2 linked regions of the Rhodopseudomonas palustris genome follow. The protein of the gene in region 1 binds, or shares a complex with, the protein of each later gene. Links are inferred from orthologs where the notes say so. Each region holds a gene or a part of one and is shown on either strand. Other genes may lie near its edges. The genes, in order: carB and carA.

Region 1 (12,365 bases):
CGCAGCAAGCGGTCCGCCCGCATGTCAGTCATGCGGGGACCGGGGTCTTCAGCTCGGCCAGCGCTGCGCCTTGTTGACGACGAAATCGCGGAACACCTGCACGCGCGCCACCGTCTTCAACTCTTCGGGATAGACGAAGTAGGTGTCGAGCTGGATCGAGTCTTCCTCGCCGAACAACTGCACCAGCCGGTTCGGGTCTTCGACCAGGTAGTCCGGCAACGCGGCGATGCCGAGGCCCTGCTGACAGGCGCGCACCAGACCGAGGATGTTGTTGACCTTGAAGTAGGGCTCGCGCGGTCCGGAGCCGTTGCGGCCGGCATCGACCAGCCAGCTCCGGTTCTGCAGATGCGGCGGGACCTGGCTGTCGCTCAGCATGATCAGGCGATGATTGTCGAGTTCCTCGAGCGTCCGCGGCGTGCCGAAGTGCTTGATGTATTCCGGCGAGCAATAAGCGTGGAAGCCGATCGAGAACAGCTTGCGCTGGATCAGGTCGGGCTGGGTCGGCTTGCGGGTGCGGATCGCGACGTCGGCCTCGCGCATCGAGAGGTCGAGTTCTTCGTCGGTGACGATCAGCGAGATCCGGATCTCAGGATACAGCGCGGTGAATTCGCCGAGCCGCGGCACCAGCCAGTGGATGCCGAGGCCGGGCGTGGTGGTGATCTTGAGGTCGCCGCTCGGCCGCTCGCGGCTGTCGGTCAGCTTGGCGCGGGCCGCCTGCAACTGCATGAAGACGTCGTGCGCGGTGCGGAACAGCAGGTCGCCCTGTTCGGTCAGGATCAGGCCGCGGGCGTGCCGGTGGAACAGCGACACCGACAGTTCCTGCTCAAGCGCGCTGACCTGGCGCGACACCGCCGATTGCGACAGACCGAGCTGCTCACCCGCATGGGTGAAGCTGCCGGCTTCGGCGGCGGCGTGGAAGACCTTGAGCTTGTCCCAATCCATATCGGTGAACCCGTCGCGGTGTCGAGCCATGACTACTCCGCCGCCTGGCGTTCGCTGGCTCGCACTGCGAGGAAGCGTTCGGCTTCCAGCGCGGCCATGCAGCCGAGGCCCGCAGCGGTGACGGCCTGGCGATAGGTTTCATCGGCGACATCGCCCGCGGCGAACACGCCGGGAACCGAGGTCGCGGTGGAGTTCGGCGCCACCTCGACATAGCCGGACGGCTTCAGCCTGAGCTGGTCCTTGACCAGTTCGGTCGCGGGCGCGTGACCGATGGCGATGAACACGCCGTCGGCGCGAACCTCGCTGAGCGCCCCGGTCTTGACGTTCTTCAGCCGCACATGCGTGACCTTGGTCGGTCCGTCGCTGCCGCAGATCTCGTCGATCGCGCTGTCCCAGATCACCTTGATCTTGGGGTGCTTGAACAGGCGATCCTGCAGGATGCGCTCGGCGCGGAAATGGTCGCGGCGATGCACGATGGTGACGCTGGCGGCGAAATTGGTCAGGAACAGCGCTTCCTCGACCGCGGTGTTGCCGCCGCCGACCACGACGACGTCCTTGCCGCGATAGAAAAAGCCGTCGCAGGTGGCGCAGGCCGAGACGCCGAAGCCCTTGTAGGTCTGCTCCGACGGGATGCCGAGCCACCGCGCCTGCGCGCCGGTGCACAGAATAACCGTATCGGCGATGTAGACGTCGCCGCTGTCGCAGGTCAGTTTGAACGGGCGCTGGCTGAGGTCGAGATCGACGACGAGGTCGGTCACGATCTTGGTGCCGACGTGCCGGGCCTGCCTCTCCATCTGCTCCATCAGCCAGGGGCCCTGGATGACGTCGGCGAAACCGGGATAGTTCTCGACGTCAGTGGTGATGGTGAGCTGCCCGCCGGGCTGGATGCCCTGGATCAGGATCGGCTCGAGCATGGCTCGCGCGGCATAGATCGCGGCGGTGTAACCGGCCGGTCCGGAACCGATGATCACAACTTTAGCCTGGACTCGACTGGGCACGTTTCAGCTCCCCAGAGATAGGGCGGCGCGAAGCAGGGATTTGCCTGGCAGGGGCATCGCCGTTGGGCGGAAGATTTCATCCGGAAGTCTATGTTATCTGGTGAGCTATGCAAGATTTGCAACACGTCCGTGCAGGATTTCCCACCATGTTTGGCAAACGAGTTGTGAGCATCGCGAAATAAAATTGCGCAAGTTTGGGCAAGTGCGTTATGAGGGGGACGATTTTCCGCCCAATCCGCAACACGGGATTTCGCCGCGTGTCCAAGAGCCTCGATCAGATCGACCTCAAGATTCTCCAGGAAATCCAGGAAGACGGCCGAATCACCAATGTCGAATTGGCGAAGCGGGTCGGCATCTCGCCGCCGCCCTGTCTGCGGCGGGTCCGGACGCTGGAAGAGGAAGGCTACATCCAGGGCTATCGCGGATTGCTCGATCCGGCCCAGCTCGGCTTCGACGTCACGGTGTTCGCCTCGGTGCATCTGTCGAGCCAGGCCGAAGCCGATTTGCGCGGTTTCGAGGAATTCGTCCGCAACGAGCCGCTGGTCCGGGAATGCTGGATGCTGTCCGGCGAGGTGGACTTCATCCTCAAATGCGTGGCGCCCGACATGGCGACGTTCCAGAATTTCGTCGCTCATCTGACGGCCGCGCCGCACGTGCGCAACGTGCGGACCTCGCTGGTGCTGCGCAATTCGAAATATGCCCCGGCGGTGCCGCTGGAATTGAAAGCGGCGGCGACCTGAACGGGCGCCACCGCGACGCCGTCAGCGCCCGCGGATCATCCGGTCGATGCTGACCGGCCCGCCGCCCGCCGTCGCCAGATACAGACAGGCGAAGCAGAACAGGATCGCCGCGGTGCCGCCGTTGAGCAGCGGCAGCCAGACCGGCGTGTCGCCCTTGAACATGTGGCCGAGGAAATAAGCGAACGCCATTTCGCCGGAGAGAATGAACGCCACCGGGCGGGTGAACAGTCCGAGCATCAGCAGCGCACCGAGCACCAGTTCGAGCGTGCCGGCGGCCCCGATCAGCGAAAACAGCTCGACCTTCGCGAAGTAAGGGACGGCCGGATATTTGAACAGCTTCGCGATGCCGTACTGAAGCAGCAGCAGGCCGGTGACAAAGCGAAACAGGCTCAGGGCGAAGGGCTGCCACCTGGCTGCGAAACTATCCACGTTCGGTATCCCCCTGGTCGATGTCGATCGCCGGTGGATACTTGGCGGCGCGCGTCATTGTCCATCACCCGCAGAACAGCAACACGGACAAGTGATTTCGATTCGATCGCGCGTGATCGGTCCCGTGCTCGCAGATCAGCCCGCTTCGACGCAGCAAAAAGGCCGCCCGCGGCGGCCTTCAGCTCGATCGTTCTGCCGTAGTAGCAGGCGTCAGCGCCACTCGACCTTGGCGATCTCGTAGGCCTTGGCGCCGCCCGGGGCGACGACCTCGACCGAGGTGCCTTTGGTCTTGCCGATCAGCGCGCGGGCGAGCGGCGAGGTGATCGAGATCTTGCCCTTCTTGGCGTCCGCTTCGTTCTCGCCGACGATCTGCCACACCGCCTTCTTCTCGGTGTCCTCGTCGATCAGCGTCACGGTGGCGCCGAACTTGATGGTGTCGCCGCTGAGCTTGCTGATGTCGATGATGTCGGCGCGCGCCAGCTTGTCCTCGAGCTCGGCGATGCGGCCCTCGTTGTGCGACTGCTCTTCCTTGGCGGCGTGATATTCCGCGTTTTCGGACAGGTCGCCATGCGAGCGCGCCTCGGCGATATGCTCGATGATGCGCGGACGATCCACCGACTGGCGCTGCTTCAATTCGTCCGAAAGCGCGGCGTAGCCGCCCGCCGTCATCGGTACCTTTTCGACCATCTTGCCTTCATCCTTCAGCATTCGTCGCGGTGCGCCGCTGTCTGCGCATCCGCGATGTCGTCAGCTTACAAAAAGGGAGCGAACCGCCAAAGCGGTGCCCCGAGAATACTTCCAGCCGTACCCTGGGTCGCCGCGAAACGCCGGATCAAACAATCCAGATGCTGGCGGGTTCCCGTCCTGCCGGCGTCGTTGCCAATCAAATTTGCCGGGCGCGCCACGCGCCCGGTGATGATCAGGTCTCGGAAAAGTAGCTCTGCAGGGTCCGAACCTCAAGGTCTCCGCCCAGATAGGCCCGTATTCCTTTTGCGGCGGCCACGGCCCCCGAAAGAGTGGTGTAATACGGAACCTTATGCAAGAGGGCAGCGCGTCGCAACGACCGGCTGTCCGCCAGCGCCTGCGGCCCCTCGGTGGTGTTGAACACGAGCTGCACTTCGCCGTTCATGATCGCGTCGACGATGTGCGGCCGGCCTTCCAGCACCTTGTTGATCTTTTCCGCCGGGATGCCGTGGTCGCTGAGATAGCGCTGGGTGCCCGAGGTCGCGATCACCTTGAAACCGACCTCGTGCAGCAGCTTCACCGCGTCGGCGATCCGGGTCTTGTCGCTTTCGCGGACCGACACGAACACCGTGCCCTTGCGCGGCACGCGCGTGCCGCCGCCGAGCTGGCTCTTGGCGAACGCGATCTCGAACGAGCGATCGAGCCCCATGACTTCGCCGGTCGAGCGCATCTCCGGGCCGAGCACGGTGTCGACGCCGGGGAAGCGCGCGAACGGAAACACCGATTCCTTGACGCCGACATGGTCGAGCTTGCGCTTCTTCAGACCGAGGTCGGCGATCTTCTCGCCGGCCATGATCCTTGCGGCGAGCTTCGCCACCGGCATGCCGATCACCTTGGCGACGAACGGCACGGTGCGCGAGGCGCGCGGATTGACCTCGAGCACGTAGATCTCGCCGTCCTTGATGGCGAACTGCACGTTCATCAGTCCGACGACGTCGAGCCCGAGCGCGAGCTCGCGGGTCTGGCGTTCGAGTTCGGCGATCATCGGCGCATCGAGCGAATGCGGCGGCAGCGAGCAGGCACTATCGCCGGAGTGGATGCCGGCTTCCTCGATGTGCTCCATAATGCCGACGATGAACGTGTCCTTCCCGTCGCACAGGCAGTCGACGTCGATCTCGGTGGCATCCGACAGATAGCGGTCGAACAGCAGCGGGTTGGTGCCGAGCACGGTGTTGATCTGGCCGGTCTTGTCGTTCGGATAGCGCGCCTTGACGTCGCCGGGCACCAGCTCGGGCAGGGTGCCGAGCAGATAATCGCTGAGCTGATTGTCCTCGCGGATGATCTGCATCGCGCGGCCGCCCAGCACGTAGGACGGGCGCACCACCAGCGGCAGGCCGAGTTCGGCGGCGACAAGGCGGGCCTGCTCGACCGAATAGGCGATGCCGTTCTTCGGCTGCTTGAGACGAAGTTTGTCGAGGATGCGCTTGAAGCGGTCGCGGTCCTCGGCGAGGTCGATCGCGTCCGGCGAGGTGCCGAGGATCGGCACGTCGGCGGCTTCCAGCGCGCGCGCCAGCTTCAGCGGGGTCTGGCCGCCGAACTGCACGATCACGCCTTTCAGAGTGCCGTTGCTGCGCTCGGTGTCGATGATCTCCAGCACGTCCTCGGCGGTGAGCGGCTCGAAATACAGCCGGTCCGCGGTGTCGTAGTCGGTCGACACGGTTTCCGGATTGCAGTTGACCATGATCGATTCGTAGCCGGCGTCGTGCAGCGCGAAGCAGGCGTGGCAGCAGCAATAGTCGAACTCGATGCCCTGGCCGATCCGGTTCGGGCCGCCGCCGAGGATGATCACCTTGTCCTTGGCCGAGGGGTGGCTTTCGTCGGACGCGGGGCCGGCGAACGGCGACTCGTAGGTCGAATACATGTAGGCGGTCGGCGAGGCGAATTCCGCCGCGCAGGTGTCGATCCGCTTGAACACGGGACGCACGCCGAGCGCGCGGCGCTTGGCTTTCACCTCGGCTTCGGTGCTGCCGGCCAGCACTGCCAGGCGGGCGTCGGCGAAGCCCATCGCCTTCAAGGTCCGCATTCCGAACGCATGGTCCGGCAGCCCGCTGGCGCGGACCTTGTTCTCCATCTCGACGATGCCGCGCAACTGCGCCAGGAACCACGGATCGATCTTGCAGGAGTTGAAGATCTCGTCGTCGGTCCAGCCGAGCCGCATCGCCTGCGCGACCTGCAGCAGTCGGCTCGGCGTCGGGGTGCCGAGCGCGGCGCGGATCGCATTCTTGTCGTCGCCGCGGCCGAGCCCGTCTATCTCGATTTCGTCGAGGCCGGTGAGGCCGCTTTCGAGGCCGCGCAGCGCCTTCTGCAGGCTCTCCTGGAAGGTGCGGCCGATCGCCATCACCTCACCGACCGACTTCATCGAGGTCGTCAGATTGTGCGAGGCGCCGGGGAATTTCTCGAAGGCGAAGCGGGGAATCTTGGTGACCACGTAATCGATGGTCGGCTCGAACGCCGCCGGCGTCGCGCCGCCGGTGATGTCGTTGGCGATTTCGTCGAGCGTGTAGCCGACCGCGAGCTTGGCCGCGACCTTGGCGATCGGGAAGCCGGTCGCCTTCGAGGCCAGCGCCGAGGAGCGCGACACCCGCGGATTCATTTCGATCACGACCAGCCGGCCGTCGTCCGGATTGACGGCGAACTGCACGTTGGAGCCGCCGGTCTCGACGCCGATCTCGCGCAGCACCGCCAGCGAGGCGTCGCGCATGATCTGGTATTCTTTATCGGTCAGCGTCAGCGCCGGCGCCACCGTGATCGAATCGCCGGTGTGGACGCCCATCGGGTCGAGATTCTCGATCGAGCAGACGATGATGCAGTTGTCCTTCTTGTCGCGGACAACCTCCATCTCGTATTCTTTCCAGCCGAGGATGGATTCCTCGATCAGCACCTCGCTGGTCGGCGACGCATCGATGCCGCTCTCGACGATTTCGATGAACTCCGCCTTGGTGTAGGCGATGCCGCCGCCGGTGCCGCCCATCGTGAAGGACGGCCGGATCAGCGCCGGGAAGCCGATCTCGTCGAGCGCGCGCAGCGCGTCGGGCAGGTTCTTGACCTGGCGCGAGCGCGGCGTTTCGAGGCCGATCTTGGTCATCGCCTCGCGGAAGCGCTCGCGGTCCTCCGCCTTGTCGATGGCGTCGGCGGTGGCGCCGATCATTTCGACGTCGAACTTCTCCAGCGTGCCGAGCTTGCGCAGGCTCAGCGCGCAGTTCAGCGCGGTCTGGCCGCCCATCGTCGGCAGCAGCGCGAAGCCGCCCGGGATGACGTAGCGTTCCTTCTCGACGATCTTGGCGACGATCTCGGGCGTGATCGGCTCGATATAGGTCGCGTCGGCCAGTTCCGGATCGGTCATGATCGTGGCCGGATTGGAATTGACCAGGACGACCCGGTAGCCTTCCTGCTTCAGCGCCTTGACCGCCTGGGTGCCGGAATAGTCGAATTCACAGGCCTGGCCGATCACGATGGGACCGGCGCCGATGATGAGGATGGTGGAGATGTCTGTTCGTTTGGGCATCAAATCTCGCTGACGCGGGCGGGAATTTCGGGCACAAAAAAAGGGCGCGCAGCCGCGCGTCCCTTGTTCTACAAGCGCCGGGCTTCCCAGGCGCGCGGGCGTGTCTTAAACCAGTTTCCGCGACCGCGAAAGGGCTTGCAGCCGCCCGTCAACCACCAATTTCGGTGGTTGGAGGCCCAGCCTGGACTTGAACCAGGAAAAAAGAGCGTTGCACCGCCCCCGCGTTGATCTTCCGCCACCGGGCCGACCGCACTGTGGCGCTTTGCGGCCCGACGATCCAGCGCGAAGCTGAGTTAACCTTACTTGCTGTGGAACCGACCGCCTGGTGCGCGCAGCCCTCACGGCCTGAGGCCTCACGCACTCGTGTCCCCCGTTTCGTAACAATCGGCGCGGAGCTGCGTATCTTGGACAGCCGCGGGTGACGGCGCGGGCCGCAACCGCCCGCCGTCCGTCCCCGCAATGCCCATCGAATCCGCGAGGAAAGCCCATGCGCTCCATCAGCCGTCTTGCTCTTCGCGCCGCCGCCCTGGGCGCGCTGGCGCTGTCCGCCGCCTTTGCACCCGCGCTCGCTTCGGAGGAGGCGGTGGTGATCCCGCCGCCGGCGCTCGACGCCATCCCGGCGGACAGCACCCAGACCGCCGTGTTCGCGGGCGGCTGCTTCTGGGGCGTGCAGGGCGTGTTCCAGCACACCGCGGGCGTGCTCAACGCCGTGTCGGGCTATTCCGGCGGCAGCAAGGCGACCGCCAATTACATGACGATCTCGACCGGCGTCACCGGCCACGCCGAGGCGGTGGAGATCAAGTACAACCCGAAGCAGATCAGCTACGGCAAGCTGCTGCAGATCTTCTTCTCGGTGGCGCACGATCCGACCCAGCTCAACCGGCAGGGCCCGGATTCCGGCACGCAATATCGCTCGGCGATCTTCACCCTGAACGACGAGCAGAAAAAGGTCGCCGACGCCTATATCGCGCAGCTCGATGCGGCGCGCGTCTACAAGAAGCCGATCGTCACCAAGGTCGGCGCGCTGGAGGGCTTCTATGCCGCGGAAGCGTATCATCAGGACTACCTGACGCTGCATCCCACCCAGCCCTATATCGTCTATAATGATTTGCCGAAGATCGAGAACCTGAAGAAGCTGTTTCCGAAGGACTATCTGGAAAAGCCGACGCTGGTGAGCAGCGCCAAGGTCACGAACTAGCGGTGGATCGCCCGAAGGTTCAGGAGTTGCCATGACCGATACCAAGACGATGCCCGGCAAGGTCGCCAAGAGCGAGGCCGAGTGGCGCAAGGAACTGACGCCGATGCAGTATGCCGTGTTGCGCGAAAAGGCGACCGAGCGTCCGTTCTCCGGCGAGTACGAGCACGATCACACCCCCGGCACCTATGTCTGCGCCGGCTGCGGCCAGACTCTGTTCGAGTCTGATGCGAAGTTCGATTCCGGCTGCGGCTGGCCGAGCTTCACCACGCCGGCCGAGGCCGCCCATGTCGACGAGGAGCGCGACGTCAGCCACGGCATGGTCCGCACCGAGGTGCTGTGCTCGCGCTGCAGCGGCCATCTCGGCCACGTCTTTCCCGACGGCCCCGGACCGACCGGATTGCGCTACTGCATCAATTCGGCCGCGCTGAAGCTGAAGCCGAGATAGTCCCACTCCCTGAGGGGAGCGGGCGCGGCGCGCGGGTCGCAATCGCCGAGATCAGGCATATCATTTCTCCAGAGCCGGAGCGGCGCTCGCGCCCCGCCACCCGGCCGGGGAGGGCGATATGTCGATCGCAACCATTCTCATCCTTGTCCTGATCATCCTGCTGCTCGGCGGCCTCAGCCAGCGCTTCGGCGGCTACGGCCAGGGCCACGGCCTGACCGGCCTGATCGGCGTGGTTTTGATCGTGATTCTGGTGCTGTTGCTGCTCGGCAAGGTCTGATGCCGCCATCGGCGCCGGCAGGGGATCGGCCGCGGCCGGTGCCCGCGCGTTCGCCGGCGGGGTCGCATTTTTCCACAGAATGCCTATATCTGAGGGTGCATCCATCGGGCGTTGCCTGGCTGCCCGCAGTGGCGCGGCTGACGCGCCAGATTCACCCATTTTGTCAGAAGGTTAGTCGCGTCATGGCATTCAGCTTCGAGACTTCCGCCGAATTATTTCCCGCAGCGATCCGGAAAAAGAAGCGTGCCGGCTTCACCTATCGCCGGTTCGACAATGCGGCGGACGCCGTGCGTTTCGCCATCGAGGAACTGCCGGCGGATTCGCTGAACGGCGCCTATCTGCAGGTCGACGAAGCCCGGTTCGACCAGAAGGGCATCCGCTCGCTGTACGATTGCGAGGCCTTCCCGCTCGAGCGCAAGCTGCCGGTCGCCGAGCCCGAGGCGGTCCAGGACGCCAAGGAAGACGCCGCCTGAGCCGATCCGGCTCAGCGTCGTTGTTTCACGTCCGGCTCAGGATCGTGTCGATGCGCTCGGCGTAGCGGCGGCCGCAGGCTTGCAGGCTGTAGTTGTCGAGCATGTTGCGGCGCGCCCGTTCGACCTTGGCGGTCGCGATGTTCGGATCGGTGAACAGCGCCTTCATATGGGCGGCCGCGCTCTCGGTCGAGGGTTCGAACCACTCCTGATCGTTCCAGTAGATGTACTGATCCTCGAGCACCGGCGTGACGTGGCCGTCCACGACGAAGGCGGTCTCGTCGGTGCAGAAATCGCGATTGCCGCTGTAGTTCGACGCGATCACCGGCGTCCGCAGCAGCATCGCCTCCGCCATGATGCGACCGAACCCTTCGGACCGGTGCAACGAGACCAGCGCGTCCGCCGATTCGATCAGTTGCATCACGCGCGCCCTGTCCCAGGTTTCGTAGATCAGATTGATCCTCGGGTCTTCCTCGGCGAACATCTTCAGCGCGAGCAGAACCGGATTGCCCTCCGCATTCATCGCCTTGATGGTCAGGCCGACATCGTCGAATTGTCCTTTCGGAAACGCGCGCTGAAACGCCCGGATCGTGCCCAGCGGGTTCTTGCGGGCGAAGTAGGAAAACCCGTCGAAGACGAAGACGAAGTTGAAGCGGTCGCGCGGAAGCTCCGGAATCGCGTCGCGACCGGGGAGCGCCGACATATCGACCGTCACCGGAAGCGGCATGTGGATGACGGGCTTCGATGTCGCCGGCGACAGGCTGTCGACGATGAAGCGTGTCGACGACCAGATCTCGTCGACCACCAGATGGGGCAGCGAAACCCGCCGCGGCCAGCGCGACAATTCCCACGGCCAATATCCGATCACGTAGTCGGCCGCGAATCCCGCCAGCCCTTCGAACTGCTGTTCGGCCAGCATGTCGAAGCCCGAGAAGGCGAAGATCCGGATCCGGGCGTCCTGAAGGTCGGGCTGAATAAAGCGCTCGACCTTCTCGGCCGCCTTGTTCGGCCCCGGCAGCCAGCGCCGGGTATGAAACAGGCTGAGCTTCAGCGAGGTTTCCTGCTGCAGACTTTCGAACACCGTTCGGGCGTCCTCGCCCTGGCCGCTCTCCGCGCGCGGAAAGCCGGCGATTTCGACGTCGACGCGTTGACGCCCGGCGACCGCGGCCTTGATCGGAATGCCGGGATGCATGCGCAATCCGTGCGAGCCGTATCCGACGCGGTAGAGGTAGTGCCGCTGTTCGTTTCGCCACCAGGCGGCGTGGCCCGAACTCGGTAGCGGCAGAACCTCGGCGGACACCAGTTGGCGCGCGATGCCGCAAAGGTCGTCGGTGAACTGATTGGCTGCACCCAGATGCGTGCAGATCTGCTGTTTGAGCGCATGCAACTGGCCCGACGATGACAGATGCTTCAGGCTGTCCGAAAAATTCAGCCGGCCGGCGCTCGACGCCAGATCATACGCCAATGCGGGCTGCTGGCCGCGCAACTGCAGCAATCCATTGCTGATCGGGATGTCGAGATCCTGTTCGAAGGCGAGCGTCGGCGCGAACAGGAATTCCCGCTCCAGGATGGCGAAATCCGAATGCGCGAAGCGGCCCGCGCGCTCCCACCAGGCGAGGAAGTCGGCTCGTCCCTCCGGCGTCGCGAGATCGTAGGCGTCGCGCAACTTGGGCTCGGTCTGATGAAGCCGCGTAAGGTATCGCGGAATGTCGACCGGCGAGGGGGCGGCAAGCGCGCCGAAATTCGCCTCGAACCAGAACGCCCGAATCATACGCACGAGTTGCAGCCGCGCTCCGATCTGGCCTTTGCGCGGACGCAGATGCCGCGCGGCCCGCAACCACCAGCCGAACAGGGCGTCGTCGGCAGGCGGCCCATCGGCGCCGAGCAACGCCAGTTCCGGCCCGAGCGCGACGGCCGCCTGCGCGACGACCGCGGGCAGCGCGGCTTCGCCGCAATACGGCGCGCCGCTTTCGGTCCTCGCCGGCTGCAGCCATTGAAGAAAGATGCGGAGCGCCAGCCGATATTCCAGCAAGCCGGATCTGAAGAACCACCCGATGAAGTTGGTGTAGCCTTCGTCGTTGCCGAGATCGAAGGCCGCCTGCAATTCGGCGCGCGCATCGCGGATCCAGCCGAACAGCCGCAGCGGCGGGAGCACGCCGTCCTGCGGCCAGTCGGGATCGATCGACATCGCGTCGGCCGCGATCCTGTCGAACAGTCCCGGCCCCAGCGCGGGATGCGTCTCCAGAATCCGCTCGATGTTCGCGATCCAGTACTGGAAGTGCTCGGGGCGACGCCGGCTCAGCGCCAGCGATTCCGGCAGGGCGACCCGGAATCGCTCGGCTGTGAATTCGCGCTCGCAGACGAAGATCTGCACCAGCCAGTCGTAGGGAAGGCGGTCTTTGTCGGCGATGTCCTGATCCGTGCAATACGGACCGCGGTCGAGCAGGTAGGCGGCCGTCAGCGCATCGGCTTCCGTCGAGCCGGCTTCGATGCTGCTGAGCCACCACGCCAGCAGCACGTCGGCGTCGGTCGCCGACAGCATCGGCACTCTCTTGTGGAAGTCCGGTCCCGCTGACTGCCACTTCAGCAGCAGGGATTTGGGGAGGCCAAAGCCCAG
Region 2 (11,294 bases), 430 kb from region 1 along the record:
ATAGAGGATCACCTTGCCGTCGACGTTGCGCGCGGCGCGGCCGATGGTCTGGATCAGCGAGGTCTCGCTGCGCAGGAAGCCCTCCTTGTCGGCGTCGAGGATCGCCACCAGCGCGCATTCCGGAATGTCGAGGCCTTCGCGCAGCAGATTGATGCCGACCAGCGCGTCGAACGCGCCGAGCCGCAGGTCGCGGATGATCTCGATCCGCTCGATGGTGTCGATGTCCGAATGCATGTAGCGCACGCGGATTCCCTGCTCGTGCAGGAACTCGGTGAGGTCTTCGGCCATCCGCTTGGTCAGCACGGTGATCAGGCTGCGATAGCCGGCATTGGCGGTGGCGCGGACTTCGCCGACGAGGTCGTCGACCTGGGTGCGCGCCGGGCGGATGTCCACCGGCGGATCGATCAGCCCGGTCGGGCGGATGACTTGTTCGACGAACACGCCGCCCGATTCGTTCAGCTCCCACGCCGCCGGCGTCGCCGACACGGCCACGCTCTGCGGCCGCATCATGTCCCATTCCTCGAACCGCAGCGGCCGGTTGTCCATGCAGGACGGCAAGCGGAAGCCGTATTCGGCCAGCGTCGCCTTGCGCCGGAAGTCGCCTTTGAACATGCCGCCGATCTGCGGCACGGTGACGTGGCTCTCGTCGGCGAACACCAGCGCGTTGTCGGGCACGTATTCGAACAGCGTCGGCGGCGGCTCGCCGGGGCGGCGGCCGGTGAGATAGCGCGAGTAGTTCTCGATGCCGGCGCAGCTTCCGGTCGCTTCCATCATCTCGATGTCGAACGAGGTGCGCTGCTCCAGCCGCTGCGCTTCCAAGAGGCGGCCCTGCGCGTGCAACTGGTCGAGCCGCCATTTCAACTCGCTCTTGATCGACTTGATCGCCTGGATCAGCGTCGGCCGCGGCGTCACATAGTGCGAATTGGCGTAGATCTTGACGAATTCCAGCTCGTCCTGCTTGTGGCCGGTGAGCGGGTCGAATTCCTCGATAGCTTCGACCTCGTCGCCGAACATCTTCACCCGCCAGGCGCGATCCTCGTAGTGCGCCGGGAAGATGTCGATGACGTCGCCGCGCACGCGAAACGTGCCGCGGGTGAAGTCGGCTTGCGTGCGCTTGTATTGCAGCGCCACCAGATCGGCGATCAGCGCGCGCTGGTCGATCCGCTCGCCCTTCTTCAGCGCGAAGGTCATCGCCGTGTAGGTCTCGACCGAGCCGATACCGTAGATGCACGACACCGAGGCGACGATGATGACGTCGTCGCGCTCCAGCAGCGCGCGCGTCGCCGAATGCCGCATCCGGTCGATCTGCTCGTTGATCGAGGAGTCCTTCTCGATATAGGTGTCGGTGCGCGGGACGTAGGCTTCCGGCTGGTAGTAGTCGTAATACGAGACGAAATACTCGACGGCGTTGTCGGGGAAGAAGCTCTTGAACTCGCCGTAGAGCTGCGCCGCCAGCGTCTTGTTCGGCGCCAGGATGATCGCGGGGCGCTGCGTCGCCTCGATCACCTTGGCCATGGTGTAGGTCTTGCCCGAGCCGGTGACGCCGAGCAGCACCTGGGTGCGATCGTTGCGGGCGATGCCTTCGACCAGTTCCTTGATGGCGGTCGGCTGGTCGCCCTTCGGCTCGTAGTCCGACTTGATGACGAAGCGCACGCCGCCTTCGGATTTCTCCGGCCGCGGCGGCCGGTGCGGCACCCACAGCTTGACGTTGCCGTCGTCGCCCTTGAATTCCGGACGCCCCTCGCGGATCAGCGCCTCCAGCGCCTCGGCGGTGGCCTGCACCCCGAGCGCCTCCATCTTGTTGCGCGGCGGCCGCGCCATCGCGGCCGCGTCGTCCTCCTCGGTCGGCAGCCCGAGCTGCCGCGCCAGTTCCGGATCCAGCGTCGGGATGGTGGCGGCGGTGCCGTAGGTCGCTTGCGGGGCTTCAGCGAAGCCTTGACCAAACCCTTGCCCGTTGCCCCCCACTCCTGACCCCTCCTCGCGAGGGGGAGGGGAGGATTGCGGCGAGGCCGTGCTCTCTTCTCCCTCCCCCCTTGCGGGGGAGGGGCGGGGTGGGGGGGAAGCCGCGGGTGCGGCGCTGTTGATCTGCGATGCGCTCCCCTTCGCCGTCGACGCCCGGCCGCGATGCACCGCGGCTTCGCCGCCGGTGCGGCGGTCGCGTGAATTGTCCGGCGGCTGCTGCAGCCCGGTGCCCGAGCCCATCCCGGCGTCGCCGCGATTGATCGCCGGGTTGAGCAGCTCCGCCAACGCCGGCCCGATCGGCTTGACGTCGGGGCGATGCGCCTTGGATTTCGGGGCTTTGGACGACGATCTGGCTTTCGCCGCGCCAGGCTTGTTCGGGGAATCGGGGGATTTGGCCATGGGCCGAATATGGGACCGACGGCGGCGGGTGAAAAGGGCGGGAGGTGACGCGCAGCCGTGTATTCGCGGGACGCAATGCAAGGCTGCAGCCTCTCATGCGGCGCCGATGGTTCCCGCCCATTGACATCACGCGGCGTTCCGTCAAAGTCCATGCAACCGCATCAACTTTGCCAGCGTCAGCCACAGGAAACGCCCGATGATCGACCTGTACTACTGGACCACGCCGAACGGCCACAAGATCACGATGTTCCTGGAGGAGGCGGGGCTCGATTACAAGATCGTGCCGGTGAACATCGGCAAGGGCGATCAGTTCCAGCCGGACTTCCTGGCGATCGCGCCGAACAACCGGATGCCGGCGATCGTCGATCATGCGCCTGCCGGCGGCGGCAAGCCGCTGTCGGTGTTCGAATCCGGCGCGATCCTGCTGTATCTCGCCGACAAGACCGGGCGCTTCCTGCCGAAGGACCTGTACGCGCGCAACGACGCGCTGCAATGGCTGTTCTGGCAGATGGGCGGGCTCGGCCCGATGGCCGGGCAGAACCATCATTTCAACGTCTACGCGCCCGAGAAAATCCCCTACGCCATCAATCGCTACGTCAACGAGACCAACCGGCTCTACGGTGTGCTCAACAAGCGCCTCGCCGACCGCGACTTTCTCGCCGGGGAGTATTCGATCGCCGATATGGCGAGCTATCCGTGGATCGTGCCGTACAAGAACCAGAGCCAGAACATCGACGATTTCCCGCATCTGAAACGCTGGCTCGAGGCGATCGCCGCGCGCCCGGCGACCGTGCGTGCCTACGCCAAGGCCAAGGAGGTCAACCCCGATTTCGGCCAGCCGACGATCCGCACCGAGGAAGAAAAGAAGCTGCTGTTCGGCCAGACCGCGGCGGTGGTGAAGTAATTGGTGTCGTCATTCCGGGGCGCGCGCAGCGCGAACCCGGAATCCCGAAGTTCAGATCACCGCGAGATTCCGGGTTCGCCGCTGCGCGGCGCCCCGGAATGACGGCCGTCGTATCACCAATCCCGTCATGCGCGGGCTTGACCCGCGCATCCATCCTCTTGAAGAGATGGATCGCCGGATCAGGTCCGGCGATGACGACGCGAAGTGGGGCGAGCGCCCACGACCATCAGCGAGACCCGAGGACACGCATCATGACCCTCAAACTCTTCGAACTGGTCGGCGCCGATGCGACGCGGCCGTTCTCGCCGTATTGCTGGCGGATCCGGATGGCGCTGGCGCACAAGGGGCTCGCCGCCGAGACCATCCCGTGGCGCTTCACCGAGACATCGGCGATCGCGCCGTACAGTTCCGAGAAGGTGCCGGTGCTGCTCGACGGCGACAAATCCGTCTGCGACTCCTGGGCGATCGCGAATTATCTCGAAGATACCTACCCCGACCGGCCATCGCTGTTCGGTGGCGACGGCGGCCGCGCGATGGCGCGGATGCTGAACGCCTGGGGCGATCCGGCGATCGTCGGCGGCATCTTTCCGCTGATCATCGCCGACATCGTCCAGCGGCTCGGTCCGGACGACGCCGCGTATTTCCGCAAGAGCCGCGAGGCGCGCTTCGGCAAGACGCTGGAGGAGATCGCGAGCACGCGCGACAGCGCGGTCGAAGGCTTCCGCAAGTCGCTCGACCCGCTGCGGCTGACGCTGAAGACGCAGCCCTTCATCGGCGGCGCTGCGCCCAACTACGCGGATTACATCGTGTTCGGTGGCTTCCAGTGGGCCCGCGCCGTCAGCGATTTCGCGCTGCTGAAGCCCGACGACCCGGTCCACGCCTGGCGCGACAGATTGCTCGACGCGTTCGGCGGCCTGGCGCGAAACTCGGGCGGCTATCCGGTGTGAGCGCCGCCGTCGTCGTCAGAGACGGCGGCGAGTTCCCGCCCTACGCCGCGCTCTTCTTCGCCCGCATCAGGTCCGAGAACCGGCGGAACAGATAGTGCGAGTCGCGCGGGCCGGGTGAGGCTTCGGGGTGGTACTGCACCGAGAACACCGGCCGGTCGGCCAGCGCGATGCCGCAGTTCGAATCGTCGAACAGCGACACATGCGTCTGCTGGACGTTGGCCGGCAGCGTCGTCTTGTCGACCGCGAAGCCGTGGTTCATCGAGGTGATCTCGACCTTGCCGGTGGTGAGATCCTTGACCGGATGATTGGCGCCGTGGTGGCCCTGATGCATCTTCACGGTCTTGCCGCCGAGCGCGAGGCCGAGCATCTGGTGCCCGAGACAAATGCCGAAGGTCGGCACGCCGGAATTGATCACCTGCTGGATCACCGGCACCGCATATTTGCCGGTCGCCGCCGGATCGCCCGGGCCGTTCGACAGGAACACGCCGTCCGGCTTCAGCGCCAGGATGTCGTCGGCCGACGTGGTCGCCGGCACCACCGTGACCTTGCAGCCTTCGCCGGCGAGCAGCCGCAGGATGTTGCGCTTGACGCCGTAGTCGATCGCGACGACGTGGAACTCCGGCTTGTCCTGCCGGCCGAAGCCCTCGCCCCAGGCCCACGGCGTCTCGTCCCAGTCGAAGCGCTGGCCGGAGGTCACCATCGGCACCAGGTCCATGCCCTCGAGGCCGGGCCATTCGCGGGATTCTTCCTTCAGCGCATGCAGGTCGAATTTGCCGTCCGGCGCATGGGCGATCACCGCGTTCGGCATGCCCTTGTCGCGGATCAGCGCGGTCAGCGCGCGGGTGTCGATGCCCGACAGGCCGATGATGCCGCGCGCCTTCAGCCAGGCGTCGAGATGCCGCGACGAGCGATAGTTCGACGGGTCGGTGATGGCGTCGCGCAGGATCACGCCGCGCGCACCCGGCGTCGCCGCCATGTTCACCGTCTCGATATCCTCGTCGTTGGTGCCGACATTGCCGATATGCGGGAAGGTGAAGGTGATGAGCTGCCCGGCATAGGACGGATCGGTGAGGATCTCCTCATAGCCGGTCATCGCGGTGTTGAAGCAGACCTCGCCGACGGCGTGGCCCTCCGCGCCGAGGCCGAAGCCTTCGAACACGGTGCCATCGGCGAGCACGAGCAGCGCGGTCGGTTTATGGTCCGGCCAGGCGGGATTGGATGCTGAATTGGTCATGAGCGCATTACATAGTCTCGACGGTTGCGTCCGTCAAAGCGCCGAACCGGGCAATTCGTTCGGTTTTCGACGATATTTGACAGGGGATTTTCGCTGTCTAGTTTCGTGACGGGCCGCGCGGGACGGATTCGTGCGCCGGGGGAGGTTTCATGGACACTTCGTTGCCGATCGTGCTGATTCCGGGGCTGGGCGGCTCGCCGCGGATCTACGCCCCGGTGCTGCCGGCGTTGTGGGCGTTCGGCCCGGTGACGGTCGCCAACCATATCCGCGACGACAATATGCCGGCGATCGCCCGCCGGATCCTGGCCGAGGCGCCGCCGCGCTTCGCGCTGGCCGGGCATTCGATGGGCGGCTACATCGCCTTCGAGATCATGCGGCAGGCGCCGGAGCGGGTGGCGCGGCTCGCCTTGATTAACACCCAGGCGCGGCCGGACAGCGACGAGGCCAAAGAGCGCCGCACCCGGCAGATCGCGCAGGCCGAATCCGGCCAGCTTCATGCGGTGCTCGACGTGCTGTATCCGGGCTTCGTGCATCCGGCGCGCCGCGAGGATCACGCCTTGCAGCGCATCGTCCACGAGATGGGCGACGATGTCGGCGCCGCCGGCTTCGTCCGCCAGCAGCGGGCGATCATCGCCCGCGCCGATTCGCGCCCCACCCTGGGGACGATCCGCTGCCCGACTCTGGTGATCTCCGGCGACTCCGACGCCACCATTCCCAACAGCCTGTCGCAGGAGATGGCGGACGGCATTGAAGGCGCCCGACTTGTGATCATCCCGGATTGCGGTCACCTGCCGCAGATCGAGCAGCCGGCCGACACGGCCGCCGCGCTGGTGGACTGGCTGAGGAACTAGTGTTGTTTCAGGGCCGGAGACGGCCTACATCAGGCGCGACCGACCGTCCCCTCGTCATTGCGAGGAGCGCAGCGACGAAGCAATCCAGAGCCCCGGATGCGGAGCCCTGGATTGCTTCGCTTCGCTCGCAATGACGGTGAAGTCGAGGACGACATCTCAAGGAGCCCGACATGCTGCGCGACGATATCAACAACGCCGTCAAGGACGCGATGCGCGCCAAGGACGAGCGCAAGCTCTCGACGCTGCGGATGATGAATTCGACCATCAAGAACGCCGACATCGAGGCGCGCGGGCAGGGCAAGCCGCCGCTGTCCGACGGCGATCTGCTCGGCGTGTTCCAGAAGATGATCAAGCAGCGCCAGGAATCGGTCGAGCTCTACGACAAGGGCGGCCGCGCCGAGCTGGCCGATCAGGAGCGCGCCGAGATCGCGGTGATCCAGGCCTATCTGCCGCAGCAGATGTCCGAGGACGACGTCAAGGCCGCGATCGCCGCAACCATCACCGAAACCGGCGCCGCCGGCATCAAGGACATGGGCAAGGTGATCGCCGCCCTGAAGGCGAAATACGCCGGCCAGATGGATTTCGGCAAGGCCGGCGGTTTGGTCAAGGCGGCGCTGACGGGTTAGCGCACGCGATCAAGCCCGCGCGGTTGCGCCTGCCCCAACCGCCGTCATTCCGGGGCGCGGGCGCCAGCTCGCGAACCCGGAATCCAGAAGTTGCTTGACGAGGCGGCCCCGACAAACAGCTCGAGAGTCCGGGTTCGCCGCTCCGCGGCGCCCCGGCATGACGACGAGCGCGGGTGAAGGTGAACTCGTCGCGGTGACGTGAGGCGCGACCGCCGCACCGCAATTGCGAACCGCCGCCGCCGAAGTAATCGCTGCATCGCACCTCGATCATGCTGCGATGCGACGAAGACGCCACGCGGATGCGTGCGCGCAGGCGTGATCAGTTCCATGTACGATCGTGATTGACGGCGAACGCGACTGCGCGCCTAATCGACGCAACTAACAACAAGCGAACATCGCAACAATTGACCAGGGAGGAGCGACCATGTCGATCTCCGGTAAGGTTGATCCCGTCGTGCGGAGCGTCAGCTTCGCCGACATCGCGGATGCGTTCGGCCAGGGCCTGCGCGATTTCCAGGCCGCGCCGTTGTACGGCCTCGCCTTCGGCGCGTTCTACGCCGCCGGCGGCGTGCTGATCCTGCTGTGTCTCACCGCGCTGCACATGGTGTATCTGGCCTATCCGCTCGCCGCCGGCTTCGCGCTGATCGGGCCGTTCGTGGCGCTCGGCCTGTACGAAGTCAGTCGCCAGCGCGAGGCCGGCAAGCGGCCGTCGCCGATGCAGATCGTCGGGCTGATCCGCAGCCGCGGCGAGCTCGGCTGGATGGCGTTCGTCACGCTGTTCCTGTTCGTGATCTGGATGTACCAGGTCCGCCTGCTGATCGCGCTGTTCCTCGGCGTCAGCGCCTCGTTCGGCAGCCTGCAGGAATTCATCTCGGTGGTGCTGACGACCAATGAAGGGCTGGTGTTCCTCGCCGTCGGCAATTGCGTCGGCGCGGCGCTGGCGCTGGTGCTGTTCTCGCTGACCGTGGTGTCGTTTCCGCTGCTGCTCGACCGCGACGTCGATTTCGTCACCGCGATGCTGACCAGCGTCCGCGCTGTGGTGACGAGCCCGGGGCCGATGATCGCCTGGGCCGCGGCGATCGTGCTGCTGCTGGCGGTCTCGGCGCTGCCGTATTTCCTCGGCCTCGTCGTGACGCTGCCGATCCTCGGCCACACCACTTGGCATCTGTATCGCAAGATCGTCGCCCCGGTCGCCGCCGAGATGCCGGAGACGATGCCCGAGAGGGCAGCGGACAACGTGCTGACGTTGCCGCAGGCCGCGACGCGCAACTGACGCGGCGCGCAGCCTGTCTGCGCCGCGGCGCGCTCCGGGCGTGACGATCTCGGGTCGGCTCGCCTTGCGGCCGCGTCGCTGCTATCCTTCGCGCCGAAATCCGGTCGCGAATGGGAATGCCGATGTCGCTCGAACTGTATCTCACCTATGTCGGCGCCTGCATCGTGCTGGCGCTGCTGCCGGGGCCGGTGGTGACGCTGGTGATCGCCAACGGCCTGCGCCACGGCACCCGCGCCGCGTTGGCCAACATCGCCGGCGCGCAGCTCGGCCTCGGCCTCGTCATCGCCCTGGTGGCGGCCGGCCTCACCACGCTGATGGCGACGATGGGCTATTGGTTCGACTGGCTGCGCCTGCTCGGCGCCGCCTATCTGGTGTGGCTCGGCATCGGCCTGATCCGCAATCCGGTGCAGGGCGTGGCGACCGACGCGCCGCCCCCGCCGCCGCGCGGCGGTTTCTTCCTGCAGGGGCTGGTGGTGCTGCTGGCCAATCCGAAGGTGCTGGTGTTCTTCGGCGCGTTCATTCCGCAATTCGTCGATCTGCAGCGCGATCACGTCCCGCAGGTGGCGCTGCTCGGCGCGACCTTCATGGCGATCGTCGCGGTCACCGACGCGGTCTACGCGCTGCTGGCGGGGCGCGCGCGGACGATGTTCTCGGCGCGCCGCACCCGGCTGCTGTCGCGGATCTCGGGCGGCTTCATGATCGGCGGCGGCGTCTGGCTCGCGCTCAGCCGGGCGAAATAGGGCGACGTCATTCCGGGGCGCTCGCGACAGCGAGCGAACCCGGAATCTCGAGGTTGCCCGGGGATCGGATTCCGGGTTCGCCGCTGCGCGGCGCCCTGGAATGACGGGGAGAGCGGTAGTAGAACCGTAGGGTGGGTTAGCGCGCAGCGCGTAACCCACCGATCGCGCGTGCCGACAGAGAGACGATGGGTTACGGCGCAAGAGCGCCTAACCCATCCTACGGTCTCGGATGCGCGATTTGATTACTTGATCGCCTGCCGCGCCCGCAGCACCCCTTCGATCGCGGTGAGCACCCGCGCCAGCCGCTCGGCCCATTCGGCCTGGCCGGTCTCGTCGATGATCTGGTCCTGGCGGATTTCGATGCCGGAATTGATCAGGCCGCGCGCCTCGCCGTGCACCGGGATCGCGTAGTCGGTGCCGTCGCTGACCGCATAGGGCTGGTTGTCGCCGACCACGAGGCCGTCCTCGCGGCGCAGTTCGGCGAGCAGCAGCGGCGGCAGAACCTCGTCGTGCTGATACAGCGTGCCGATGTGCCAGGGCCGCGCCATGCCGTGATACACCGGCGTGAACGAATGCAGCGCCAGCAGGATGGTCGGCCGTCCGGCGGCGAGGCGTGCGTCGATCGTGGCCTCGATCCGCGCATGATACGGATCGAAGATCAGCCGCCGGCGCTCCTCGGCCTGCTCGCGCGTCAGCCCGTCATTGCCGGGAATCGTGGTGGTCTCGCTGACCAGCGGGATCGAGCTCTCGGCGCTCGGCGGGCGGTTGCAGTCGATCACCAGCCGCGAATAACGCTGCGCGATCAGATGCGCGCCGAGCGCATCGGACAACCGCTCGGCGACGCCGGCGATGCCGACGTCCCAGGCGATGTGGCGGGTGAGTTCGGCTTCGGGCAGGCCGAGATCGCCGAGCTGCGGCGGGATCTTGCGGCCGTAATGGTCGCAAACCAGCAGAAACGGCGACGCTCCCGCCGGATTTCGCTCGATGACCGGAACCTGTCCGTCCTCGAGGCGTAGGGAATCATTCGCGCCGCTCATGTCTGCAATGCCCATCAAATCAGCAGTTCGCCCCCAACAACGCTGGTATCGTTCCGGCACCGCAAAGTCGAGATCCAGATCATTGTCCATGCCGCTGCTGACCATCACTCACCGCACCGAATATCACTACGCCCATCCGGTCGCCTTCGGCGAACACCGGGTGATGCTGCGGCCGCGAGACAGCCATGACCTGCGGATGCTGCAGGGCGCGCTGGTGATCACGCCGCAGCCGGCGTCGCTGCGCTGGATTCACGACGTGTTCGGCAACAGCGTCGCAATCGCGACCTTCGACCGGCGCGCGACCACGCTGACCTTCGATTCCACCGCCACCGTCGAGCATCATCCCAGCGAGGAGTTCGCGCTGACGCCGGACGATCGCGCGTTCTTCTATCCGTTCCTGTACGAGGAGGAGGAGTTTCCCGACCTCGAGCCGTTCATCCGCCCGCAATACGGCGATCCGGATGGCGAATTGTCGGCCTGGGCACTCAGCTTTCTCGATGCCCAGGGCTCGACGCCGACCTTCAAGATTCTCAGCGGTCTCACCCACGGCATCCGCGGCGCGTTCAGCTATCGCAAGCGCCATGCCCACGGCACCCAGCATCCGCTCGACACGCTGCAGACCGGCTCCGGCACCTGTCGCGATTTCGCGCTCTTGATGATCGAGGCGCTGCGCCGGCTCGGCATCGCGGCGCGGTTCGTCTCCGGCTATCTGTTCGTGCATGGCGACCGCGCGCACGGCTATGTCGGCGGCGGCTCGACCCACGCCTGGGTGCAGGTGTATCTGCCCAGCGCCGGCTGGATCGAGTTCGATCCGACCAACGGCATCATCGGCAGTCGCGATCTGGTGCGGGTGGCGGTGGCGCGCGATCCGATTCAGGCGGTGCCGCTGCACGGCAGCTATTTCGGCGGCGCCGATGAGTTTCTGCGGATGGACGTCAGCATCAACGTCGTCTCGGCCGGCGAGGATACGGCCGCGCCGGTCAGCGCGGTGCCGGCTTAGAGCCGTTCTGCTCGAGGTGAAATCAGGCTTGATGATGCGCAGCTCGTGCCGCAAGTACATCCTCATGGTGAGAGGCGCGCAGCGCCGTCTCGAACCATGCGCCACCGGCACTGCGTTGCCCCATCCTTCGAGACGCCCGGCCTCGCCGGGCTCCTCAGGATGAGGACTCAGTGCCTCTGGAAAGGCCGGATTGCTTCGATCAATCGATGAGGCGCTCAGGCCGCGCGGACGTGTAGATCTTCATTCGGAGGCACGATGCTCGATCGGCTGTTCGTCTACGGCACGCTGATGCGCGGCTTCGACAATCCGATGGCGCGGTTG

What was found.
Region 2: the proteins of carB (region 1) and carA are in contact, whole or in part, in a solved structure (PDB 1KEE), measured with the Escherichia coli proteins. The link is inferred for Rhodopseudomonas palustris from one-to-one orthologs.

Annotation. Positions count from the first base shown.
Region 1 is NZ_CP140155.1:2,716,527-2,728,891, reverse strand. Bases 3,829-7,757 are described here. They hold carB (carbamoyl-phosphate synthase large subunit), read right to left. Parts: upstream 7,359-7,757; coding sequence 4,029-7,358; downstream 3,829-4,028. Also shown: SR870_RS12300 (LysR family transcriptional regulator), read right to left, coding at 49-972; trxB (thioredoxin-disulfide reductase), read right to left, coding at 975-1,940; SR870_RS12290 (Lrp/AsnC family transcriptional regulator), read left to right, coding at 2,198-2,680; SR870_RS12285 (DoxX family protein), read right to left, coding at 2,702-3,109; transcription elongation factor GreA, read right to left, coding at 3,320-3,796; peptide-methionine (S)-S-oxide reductase MsrA, read left to right, coding at 7,846-8,556; peptide-methionine (R)-S-oxide reductase MsrB, read left to right, coding at 8,588-9,001; SR870_RS12255 (DUF3309 family protein), read left to right, coding at 9,120-9,278; SR870_RS12250 (hypothetical protein), read left to right, coding at 9,461-9,751; SR870_RS12245 (glycosyltransferase), read right to left, coding at 9,777-12,365. UniProt on the Escherichia coli protein: Large subunit of the glutamine-dependent carbamoyl phosphate synthetase (CPSase).
Region 2 is NZ_CP140155.1:3,150,936-3,162,229, reverse strand. Bases 3,350-6,207 are described here. They hold carA (glutamine-hydrolyzing carbamoyl-phosphate synthase small subunit), read right to left. Parts: upstream 5,447-6,207; coding sequence 4,253-5,446; downstream 3,350-4,252. Other genes in these bases: SR870_RS14310 (alpha/beta fold hydrolase), read left to right, coding at 5,596-6,207; SR870_RS14320 (glutathione S-transferase family protein), read left to right, coding at 3,517-4,212. Also shown: excinuclease ABC subunit UvrB, read right to left, coding at 1-2,361; SR870_RS14325 (glutathione binding-like protein), read left to right, coding at 2,558-3,265; more of SR870_RS14310, read left to right, coding at 6,208-6,297; SR870_RS14305 (GatB/YqeY domain-containing protein), read left to right, coding at 6,468-6,923; SR870_RS14300 (DUF2189 domain-containing protein), read left to right, coding at 7,348-8,196; SR870_RS14295 (LysE family translocator), read left to right, coding at 8,319-8,936; SR870_RS14290 (N-formylglutamate amidohydrolase), read right to left, coding at 9,179-9,973; SR870_RS14285 (transglutaminase family protein), read left to right, coding at 10,062-10,973; SR870_RS14280 (gamma-glutamylcyclotransferase family protein), read left to right, coding at 11,229-11,294. UniProt on the Escherichia coli protein: Small subunit of the glutamine-dependent carbamoyl phosphate synthetase (CPSase).